3 regions of the Rhodoferax fermentans genome follow, and region 2 is predicted to be linked to each of the others. Evidence: predicted binding sites of a transcription regulator. Region 2 holds the regulator's gene; each other region holds the start of a gene.
The links. The regulator FNR, encoded in region 2, switches genes on or off when oxygen is low (the NO sensors DNR and NnrR bind a similar motif). The targets are predictions, from matches to a motif close to TTGATNNNNATCAA.

Region 1: the regulator FNR is predicted to act here: its motif matches at 1,365-1,378, upstream of RF819_RS14860 (radical SAM/SPASM domain-containing protein).
Region 3: the regulator FNR is predicted to act here: its motif matches at 2,152-2,165, upstream of RF819_RS10805 (hemerythrin domain-containing protein).

Annotation. Positions count from the first base shown of each region.
Region 1 is NZ_MTJN01000002.1:3,173,878-3,177,158, forward strand. Features, by position in the region: gene RF819_RS14855 (pectate lyase) at 1-1,213, opposite strand, end outside; gene RF819_RS14860 (radical SAM/SPASM domain-containing protein) at 1,590-2,777, shown strand; gene RF819_RS21545 (hypothetical protein) at 3,124-3,281, shown strand, end outside.
Region 2 is NZ_MTJN01000002.1:3,472,405-3,475,685, forward strand. Features, by position in the region: gene hemN (oxygen-independent coproporphyrinogen III oxidase) at 1-1,130, opposite strand, end outside; gene fnr (fumarate/nitrate reduction transcriptional regulator Fnr) at 1,277-1,987, shown strand; gene RF819_RS16130 (hypothetical protein) at 1,991-2,275, opposite strand; gene ccoP (cytochrome-c oxidase, cbb3-type subunit III) at 2,417-3,281, opposite strand, start outside.
Region 3 is NZ_MTJN01000002.1:2,295,208-2,298,488, forward strand. Features, by position in the region: gene RF819_RS10800 (NAD-dependent malic enzyme) at 1-1,398, opposite strand, end outside; gene RF819_RS10805 (hemerythrin domain-containing protein) at 1,539-2,054, opposite strand; gene RF819_RS10810 (FAD-dependent oxidoreductase) at 2,273-3,281, shown strand, end outside.

The sequences.
Region 1 (3,281 bases), 300 kb from region 2:
GCCAGAGTGAGGCACGCCCGGTCATGGCCCAGGCTGTCACGGTGGACAGGAAAACGATGGTGTTGATCGGCTTGCGCTCGAAAACCCAGCCCTTTTTGCCGTAGAAGCCCCGACGTGGGAACACTTGCCCGGTCAGGTCCTTGCCATCAGCAAACATCGGCTTGATCTCGTTGGTTTCTGGCACATAGGCGTAACGCAACCAGGCTTCCAGGCCGTCGACAGCCCATTGTTTGAGTTGCTCACCCTTGGCACCGAGCTGGCGGGCCAGTGTGAGCTGGGCCAGGGTGGCGTCACCGTAGATGCCTTCCGGGCCGTTCATGGCGTCCGGGTCCATCTTGAACAGCACCCAGGCTTCCTGGGCCACGTCGCCATACTCCGGGCCAAACTGGCGCTGGGCGCGATCACCGTAGAAGGAGTAGGTGAACTGTGGGTGGTTCTCGTCGGTTGGCGCCTCCTCACGCTTGACCGGGCGGTTGAACTGGTAACACCCCAGACCGGTCGCAGGGTAACGGCTGCGCACATACTGCCAGGCCAAAAACTCGGCCCAGTCGAGCGCTTTCTCCTCCCCCGGCACCCGCTGGCCGAGCAAACCGGCGCCGTAGATCAGGTCATTGCCGATGTTCACAAAGGAGAGCCCCTTGGCTTCGCGCAGGATCTCCAGATCGCGATGCATCGGTTTGTCCCAGAAGCCTGTTGCGGGCAAGGGCCTGCCGTAGCTGCCGTGGCGCGTGAGTTCGAGGGTGTCCCAGTTGTCGATGTGGCAGTTCCACTCGGCCTTGATGAGTTTTGCGGTGGCCTGCGGGTCAACCTCGAACATCAGCTCGTAGAACGGGTAATGGTGCTTGATCTCATGCACCTTGTTTTTGCCTTCGGGGCCGACGGTATCGAGCGTCTTCAGGTCCAGAAAACAATGCCCACCCCAGGTCAGCAGCCCCGAAGCGTCCGCGTGGTCAAAATGCCAGCGGATCGCGTCCATCGCCGCTTGTTTGTACTTGCCATCACCGCTCAAAGCCGAGAGTGCTGACAAAGTGCGAAACAGGTTCTGCTGGGAGGCCAGGTTGGAAGGCTCCCAGTCGGTGCCTTCCATGTTGCGCCACTTCACCGGCTCACCGGTGAAGGTGTTCATGCCGTCAAAAAACAAGGGTGTGCCGTGATAAGGATCGCGGTAAGTGTTGAGGATGGTGTCAGCGTAGCGGCGGATGTAGTCAAGCATGGTATTCGTGGCGGTTTTCCTGGAACTGAAATACCGACGAAACGACGGACAGGAATTTCAACCGCATTGGCTGAAGTATGGCATGGGTCTCAGGTATGAAATCAGTGTGGGTAGCCAGTGTTCGGGCTGGCCTAACCGTGAAGACAACACATAGATCCAGGTCAAGTCTGAAGAATGTCGCGAGCCCGCCAAACCTCGACTAGATCAAACAAAGTGCATTCACTGCCCAAAGCGCGGCAAAAACCGCATCAAACCACCCTGTTTTGACACGCCCCGCGATTACCATCGGCGCCCCGCAAACGGCGGCAGGCCTGTTGCTGTGCGCCAATTTTTAGCCTTTGATCGCCCCGCTTACCGGAGCCCCCACCACCACACTATGCACACCGAGACACCGATCCACTTCGTCCCCCAGACCGCCACAACAGAGGTTTCCCAGTCCGACGCCAACCCGATTGTGGGCGGCCGGGTGGAACTGCAATTGCTCACCACCCTCAAATGCAACCTCAAATGCAGCTATTGTTCGCTGGGGGTTGGCGACATGTTGGGCTCACAAGTCCATGTGGAGTACGACATAAAGCAGCTCAGCGCCTTTGTGGATCGGCACCTGAAGGGCAAAGAAATTTATGTCACCTTCTACGGCGGTGAACCCACGCTGAACAAGAAGCTGATGCTGGAGGTGATGCAGCGTTTCCCGAGCTTTCGCTTCCAGTTGCAGACCAATGCCACACTGATCGACAACCTGCCCGAGTGGGCGCTGAACCGCCTGTCCAATGTGCTGGCCTCGATCGACGGTGGCGAGTCCACCACCGACGGCTACCGTGGCAAAGGCATCTACCGCCAGGTGGTGAAGAACCTCAAAGAAGTGCGCGACCACATCGGTGGCACGGTCACCGCCCGCGTCACCTGGGGCAACCCCGACACCTGCTTCGAAGAACTCGACCAGCTGGTGGTCGAGGGCTCCCCGTTTGACTACCTGTACTGGCAGTTTGTGGCCGACGAGATGTACGCCGGTGACTCGGTGGCCAAGCGCAAGGCGGTGCTGGTGCAGTTGATCGACAAATTTTTCTCGCGCACCGATGTGCTTTACCCGCTGATCCCGCTGATGGGCATGGTGCGCAACAAGCTCTTCCCCACACGGGCGCTGGAGCTGTACGCTGGTGCCAGCCAGTGCCGCGTCTCCACCCACTTGCTCAACGTCATGCCCAACGGCGAGATCTACCCCTGCCCCGACATGATGTACGACCCGGCCATGAAGATGGGCGACATCAAGGGCAACTGGCTCAAGAAAAGCCCGCTGCAACAAGACCCGGCCATGCCTTGCCACGACTGCGAGGCCTATGCCTGGTGCCGCGGCAACTGCATGAAAAACATGCACCGGGGTTATGTGACGAACGACCTGCAGTACCGCAACAACGTGGTCGAACCCATTTGTGAGCTGATCCGTTTCATGGGCCAGGAAATCGACAAGCGCAACCCGCAAGCCTGGTTCGAGCAACTCAGCCTGCCCGTGCGCAAGCAGATCATGGACTGCGAGGTCTACGAGTACGTTGAGGTCATGCCGTAACGGACGACTCTTCGCGGGTGTGGGTTCGGCGTCACTAGCCTGAGAAGGCGAATGCCGAACCTGCACACCACATTGGCAACAAATAAGCCGCGCAGACCTTACGGAATATGCGCGGCTTGCTACCGAGTCAGTAGCGTTTTCAGGCGATCAACTCACTTGTCGCTGGCGGCACATCGGTGCAGCGGCCATGCGCCATCTCCGCCACGCGAATGCTCTGTCGCCATAAGTTCAACTCGCATTGAACTTGGCCGCCTACAGCACTTTCCTGATCTGATAATCCAAGACAGCGTTCGCATTTTGCACAGACAAAAGCGATGTCAGACGGCAACTCAATCAGGGATTCACGATGAAAAAATTGCCCAAAGGCCGAACTTTTGCCGAGTTTCAGCCGCTGAAGCCAGGCGAATCAAAGCTGCTAAGCGCCTGTGCCAATGGCGAGGTGGCTGTGCTGGGGTCTGAACGACCCACCGCTAAGTCTGATACCAACACGGTTCGAGCCAGTTT
Region 2 (3,281 bases):
ACCAGGTCGTCACGCGACAGCGCCAGACCCCGCACAATCGGGAACTGCCCCTGGTCGAGGAAGTCGTAATACTCTTCCAGCGTCTTGGCGTTTTGGCTGTAGGTGGCACCCACCCGACCAATCGACGATACGCCCAGGCCAATCATGTCGCAATCGGGCTGGGTGCTGTACCCCTGGAAATTGCGATGCAGCCGCCCCTGGCGCTTGGCAATGGCAAGCGAGTCAGTGGGCAAAGCGAAGTGGTCCATACCGATGTACACATAACCCGCCGCCATGAAGGCTGCCATCGAACGGGCCAACATCGACACCTTGGCGGCAGCCGTTGGAATCTCGACCGAGGAGATCCGGCGCTGTGGCTTGAAGCGTTCTGGCAAGTGGGCATAGGCATACAAAGCGATGCGTTCAGGCCGCAGTTCCACAATCTGCGCCAGGGTGCGGTCAAACGACTCGGGGGTCTGTTCTGGCAGACCGTAGATCAGGTCCGCATTGACCGATTCAAAACCGCGCTCGCGCGCTGCAGCCACCAGCGCAAACACCTGCTCTGCGGGCTGGATGCGGTGCACCGCTTTTTGTACCGCCGGGTCGAAGTCCTGGATACCAAAACTCAGGCGGTTAAAGCCGAGCTCAGCCAGCACATCCAGTCGTTGGTTGTCGATGGTGCGGGGGTCGATCTCGATCGAATATTCACCACCCGGCAGCAGCTTGAAACTGCGGCGCAACAAGGCCATCAGGTCACGCAATTCGGCGTCTGACAAAAAGGTGGGGGAACCGCCACCAAAATGCAGTTGTGACACGGCCTGCCCCAGACCCATGTGTTGGGTGTGCAGGTCGACTTCCCGGCTCAGATAACGCAGGTAAGCCGCCGCCCGGTCATGGTGTTTGGTGATGATCTTGTTGCAGGCACAGTAGTAACACAAGGCCTCACAAAACGGGATGTGCACATACAAAGACAGTGGCAGCGCCAACGCAGCCGCACCCGAGCGACGCTGTTCCAGCGCCAGAGCGTAATCCTGAGCGGTAAATGCCTCCACGAAGCGATCAGCGGTTGGGTAGGAGGTGTACCGGGGCCCGGACACATCGTACTGCCGGATCAAAGCTTCGGAGATGGGTTCTGCTGCAGATTCGATCATTGAAAATTCCCTTATTTCAGACGCTGTAACTGTGCCGCTTGCCCTCTTTTTGGCACTTGATATTGATCAACCAAGAGGGAGAAACCGAATAAGCCCAATTTGACATTTGTCAGCTGTTGGTGAAGAACAATGTCAAAATCGTGATCATGAACTATGAGACCATCAAAATCGCTTGTGCCAACTGCAATATGCGCGAGCTGTGTATGCCCATTGGCCTGACCCAGGACGAACTCAATCGTATCGATGAAATGATTGGCTCCAGGCGCAAGGTCAAGCGTGGTGAGACCCTTTTTCATAACGGTGAACGCTTCACCAACCTGTATGCGATCCGCACCGGTTTTTTCAAGACGTGTATCACCTCTGAAGACGGGCGCGATCAGGTCACAGGTTTTCAGATGGCCGGGGAAATCATTGGCATGGATGGCATCGTCAACGACTACCACTCCTGCGATGCGGTGGCTCTGGAAGATGCCGAAATCTGCGCCATGCCCTTTGCCCAGATTGAAGCACTGTCAAGAGAGGTCAATGCCTTGCAGCACCACGTTCACAAAATCATGAGCCGTGAAATTGTGCGTGAACATGGTGTGATGCTGCTGCTAGGCAGCATGCGGGCCGAAGAACGTCTGGCAGCCTTTTTGCTGAACCTGGCGCAGCGTCTGCATTCACGCGGTTTTTCACAGTCGGAGTTGATCCTGCGAATGACCCGGGAAGAGATTGGCAGCTACCTGGGTCTCAAACTGGAAACCATCAGTCGAACCTTCTCGCGGTTTGTCGAGGACGGCATCGTCGCTGTCAAGCAGCGCCACGTGCACATCCTCAACACCAGCGCGCTGCAAGACATCGTCAACCCGAAGTAGCCCTTACTTCGTCGGCAACTCAGGAGACGCTTTGGGGGCGGGGATGACACCCGTGGCCGCGTGGTTGCGCGCCATCATCGCGGGTGCGTCACCACTCTCGATGGTTTTTGACGACCTGATGTGCTCTATTTCAATGTCCTGACCCGAGACGATCTGGTTCGGGCTGTTGGCAATGAAATAAAAAGTCACGATACACGCAAGAATGACAGCCACCGGGCCGCTGATTACCAGCCACACGTGACCGTAAGACCACCAGGGTTTGTCGTCGTTCAGAGACTCGTTTCTCATCGGCATACCTCTTTCATCCTCAGGTTCTGCAAAGAACAATTGACCTTATAACAAAAAAGAGGGAAACATGGCTGTTTCCCTCTCATCATGCGTCCAGCTCTGGCGCGGGTGGGACTCAGTCCCCACCCAGAACCAACATGCTTACTGCTTGTTGGACAGACCCCAGATGTAAGACGTCAGCACCTTGATTTGCGGCTCAGTCAAATGGTAGGCCTGTGCAGGCATGACATTAACCACGCCGTTGTTGATGCGTTCGATGATGGCCTTTTCACCAAAACCGTGCAGCCAGATGTTGTCTGTCAAATTGGCGGACCCCAGGGCTTGCATACCTTTGCCATCTTCGCCATGGCAGGCGGCACAGACAGCAAACTTCTCTTTGCCAAGAGCGGCCTTGGCCGCATCGTGCGGGCTGCCTGACAGGCTCAACACGTACTGAGCCACGTTCTTGACATCGTCTTCGGTACCAAGCGCTGCGGCCATCGGTGGCATGTTGCCGACCCGACCCAGCTGGATGGTCTCAGTGATCTTCTCAGGTGTACCACCGTGCAGCCAATCGCCATCGGTCAGGTTCGGGAAACCCTTGTTGCCTTGGGCATCAGACGCATGACATTGCGCGCAGTTATTGCTGTACAAACGTTCACCAATGGCCATCGCCGCCGGATCCTTGGCGATGTCTTGAGGCGTCATGTTGGCAAAACGTGCATACACCGGCGCGGTCTGTTCCTCACCTTGTTTGATCTCGGCAGCATGCAGACCACTGGAGGTCCAGCCCAGCAGGCCCGGGTAACTTCCCAGACCTGGGTACAGCGCCAGGTAGCCAAAACCAAAGATCACGGTCAGCACAAACAAATAACTCCACCACCTGGGCAGCGGGTTATTCATCTCGCGCAGATCGTCATCCCACACATGGCCGGTGGTGTTGTCACTGGCGGTCATGGCCTTGGCTTTGCCCGACATGACCAGCAGAACCAGGCACGCAAGAATACTCACAACGACCAGGCCCGCG
Region 3 (3,281 bases), 1.2 Mb from region 2:
GATGTGTTTGGCCCCGCAGCTGATGGCGCCCAGGCCCAGGCCCGGAAAGATGTAGGCGTTGTTGCCCTGGCGCGGCACCAGGGTGTTGCCCTGGTAGACCACCGGGTCAAACGGGCTGCCGCAGGCGAACAGGGCGCGCCCCTGGGTGGCGGTGTAGGCCTCCTCGGCGGTGCATTCGGCTTTGGAGGTGGGGTTGGACAGGGCAAACACAATCGGCTGCGGGTTGATCTCGGCCATGGTCTGCAACACCTCGGTGTTGAAGGCGCCACCGACGGCCGCCACCCCAATGATGGCGGTAGGCCGCAGCGCCTGCACCGCCGCCAGGAAACTGTCGACCTCGGCATGCGCGTGGGCATAGGGCTGCTTTTGCGCGGCCAGGCCACTGCGTGACTGCACCACCAGGCCTTTGGAGTCCACCAGCCAGCAGCGCTGGCGTGCCAGCTCGGGCGTCAGGCCTTGCGCCACCATGGCCGCGACCAGCAGGTCCGCAATACCAGTAGCGGCTTCACCGGCACCGAGGAACAGGAAAGTCTCGTCAGCCAGCTGGGTGCCCTTGACCTGCAGCGCCGACAACATGGCCGCCAGCGCCACGGCGGCCGTGCCCTGGATGTCGTCGTTGAAGGTGCAGATCTGGTTGCGGTACTGCTCCAGCAGGCGAAAGGCGTTGTGGTTGGCAAAGTCCTCAAACTGGATGATCACGTTCGGGAAGACCTGGCGCGCGGCATTGATGAACTCGTCGACAAAGTCGTCGTAGATCTCACCGGTCACCCGGTGGCGGCGCAGGCCCACGTAATACGGGTCGGCCAGCAGCTCTTCGTTGTTGGTGCCGACATCAAGCGTGATTGGCAGGCAGATCGCCGGGTCCACACCCGCGCAAGCGGTGTAGAGCGAGAGTTTGCCCACCGGGATGCCCATGCCGTTGGCGCCCAAGTCACCCAGGCCCAGAATGCGTTCACCGTCGGTGACCACAATGATGCTTGCCTTGTGCGGCCAGTTGCGCAGGATCTCGCTGATGCGACCGCGGTCATGGATGCTGATGAACAGGCCCCGATGGCGCTGGAAAATGTGGCCAAAACGCTGGCACGCCAGCCCCACCGTGGGGGTGTAGATCAGCGGCATGATCTCGTCGAGGTTGTCACACACCACGCGGAAGAACAGTCCCTCGTTGCGGTCATGCAGGCCGCTCAGCGCAATGAACTTGTCCAGCGGGTTGGGCAGGCGGCGCATGTTGACCAGAAAGCGGGCGACCTGCTCCTCCTGGGTTTGTACGTGTGGTGGCAGCAGGCCACGCAGGCCCAGCGCATCACGCTCGACCTCGGTGAAGGCGGTGCCTTTGTTGAGCAGGGGGTCTTGCAGCAAGGCCATGCCATGTGCAATGGTGCTGGGGCTGATCTTCATGGGTGACATCCTCGGATAGTTTTGTCGGTGCCATGAAGCACTCATGGCCGGTGCATGGTGTGCCTGCCGCGGCGCGGCAGGCTGATGAATTTGCTACATTAAAAGTAGCTATTAGCCCTTTTTAAATAAGGGCTAGCGTGTTATTTGTTGTACAAGTCCGGTTGTTCGGCCAGGCGTTTCTCACGGGCCGCCAGTTCATCGGCAAACTGGCCTTTGGCTTCCGGGTAGATCAGGGTTTCTTCGAGCACGATGTGGTCGTGCAACAGCGCCAGAAACACCTCGACGTTGTGCTGCAACTCGGCCATGTCGACCCAGTCTTCACCGTTGGCAATGGCGCGCAACATGGGGGCCAGCTCCAGCCAGTTTTGTTCGATCCAGCCGTGGTCCTGTTGCAGCGTGCGTACCGCCTGCACCAGCTCGGCGTTGTCGCTGGCCAGCAGTTTGGGGAAAATATTCTTCTCTTCGTCGGCATGGTGCTGGCGCGCTGTGGCCGAGAAAAAGGCCTCGATCACCCGCACTGGCTCGCGGTACTGTGCCTCGTCCGCACCCGCCTGAATTTGTTCCAGAACACTGGTCAACTGGGCCAGATGTTCGTGGATTTGCTGGTGGCAGTCATCCAGCGCTTGAAAACGATCGGCTTGGGGAACTGGCTTCATCACTCACTCCTGAAAAAGAAATCATCGTTGATTCGGTCAACGCGACTGTAGGTGCAACGACGCTTTGAGTTTCGCTGATTTACCGCCCCATTGTCATTTGATCTAGATCAGGGTCGCTTCAGATTGCCCAACATGGTCTGAGCACAGAAAAAACCTTGGCGTACCATGCGCTCACCTGTGACCGGGGTCCCACCCGCAGACAGGGCAAGGAGACAACTTTGCAAGCCACCAACACCTCCAACCCGGCCTATTTCCACAAGGTCGTGGATTGCCAATGGGCCTGTCCGGCCCACACCCCGGTACCCGAATACATCCGACTGATTGGCCAGGGCCGCTACAGCGACGCCTACATGGTCAACTGGGTGTCCAACGTGTTTCCGGGCATTCTGGGCCGCACCTGTGATCGCCCGTGCGAGCCCGCCTGCCGCCGGGGTCGAGTCGAGGAAAACAACCGCACCCAAGCCGAGCCGGTGGCCATCTGTCGGCTCAAACGGGTAGCCGCCGACCACAAGGACGATGTTTCGGCGCGCATGCCGACCATTGCACCGTTCAACGGCAAACGCATCGCCTGCGTGGGTGCCGGGCCGTCATCACTGACGGTGGCGCGTGATCTGGCGCCGCTGGGTTACGAGGTCACCGTGTTTGACAGCGAAGCCAAGGCCGGTGGTTTCATGCGCTCGCAAATCCCGCGTTTTCGTCTGCCCGAGTCGGTGATTGACGAGGAAACCGGCTACATCCTGAACATGGGCGTGAGGTTTCGTGGCGGGGAACGCGTCAGCTCGATGCGGGCCTTGCTGGCGCAGAACTTTGACGCGGTCTTTGTCGGCTGTGGTGCACCGCGCGGGCGCGAACTTGATGTGCCGGGCCGCCAGGACGCCGCCGCCCATATCCACATCGGCATCGAGTGGCTGGCCAATGTCTCGTTTGGCCACATCACAAGCGTGGGCGAACGCGTGATTGTGCTGGGCGGTGGCAACACCGCGATGGACTGTTGCCGCTCGGCGCGACGCCTGGGTGGCAAGGATGTCAAGGTGGTGGTGCGCAGTGGCTTTGAGGAGATGAAAGCCTCGCCCTGGGAAAAGGAAGATGCGCAACACGAGGGCATCCCGATCCTGAACTACCACGTGCCCAAGTCGGTGGAGCACCTGAATGGCAAGCTGACGGGCATGACCTTTGAGATCGTGCGTGCCGAGTACGACGCCAAAGGTCGGCGCAGCCTGATCCCCA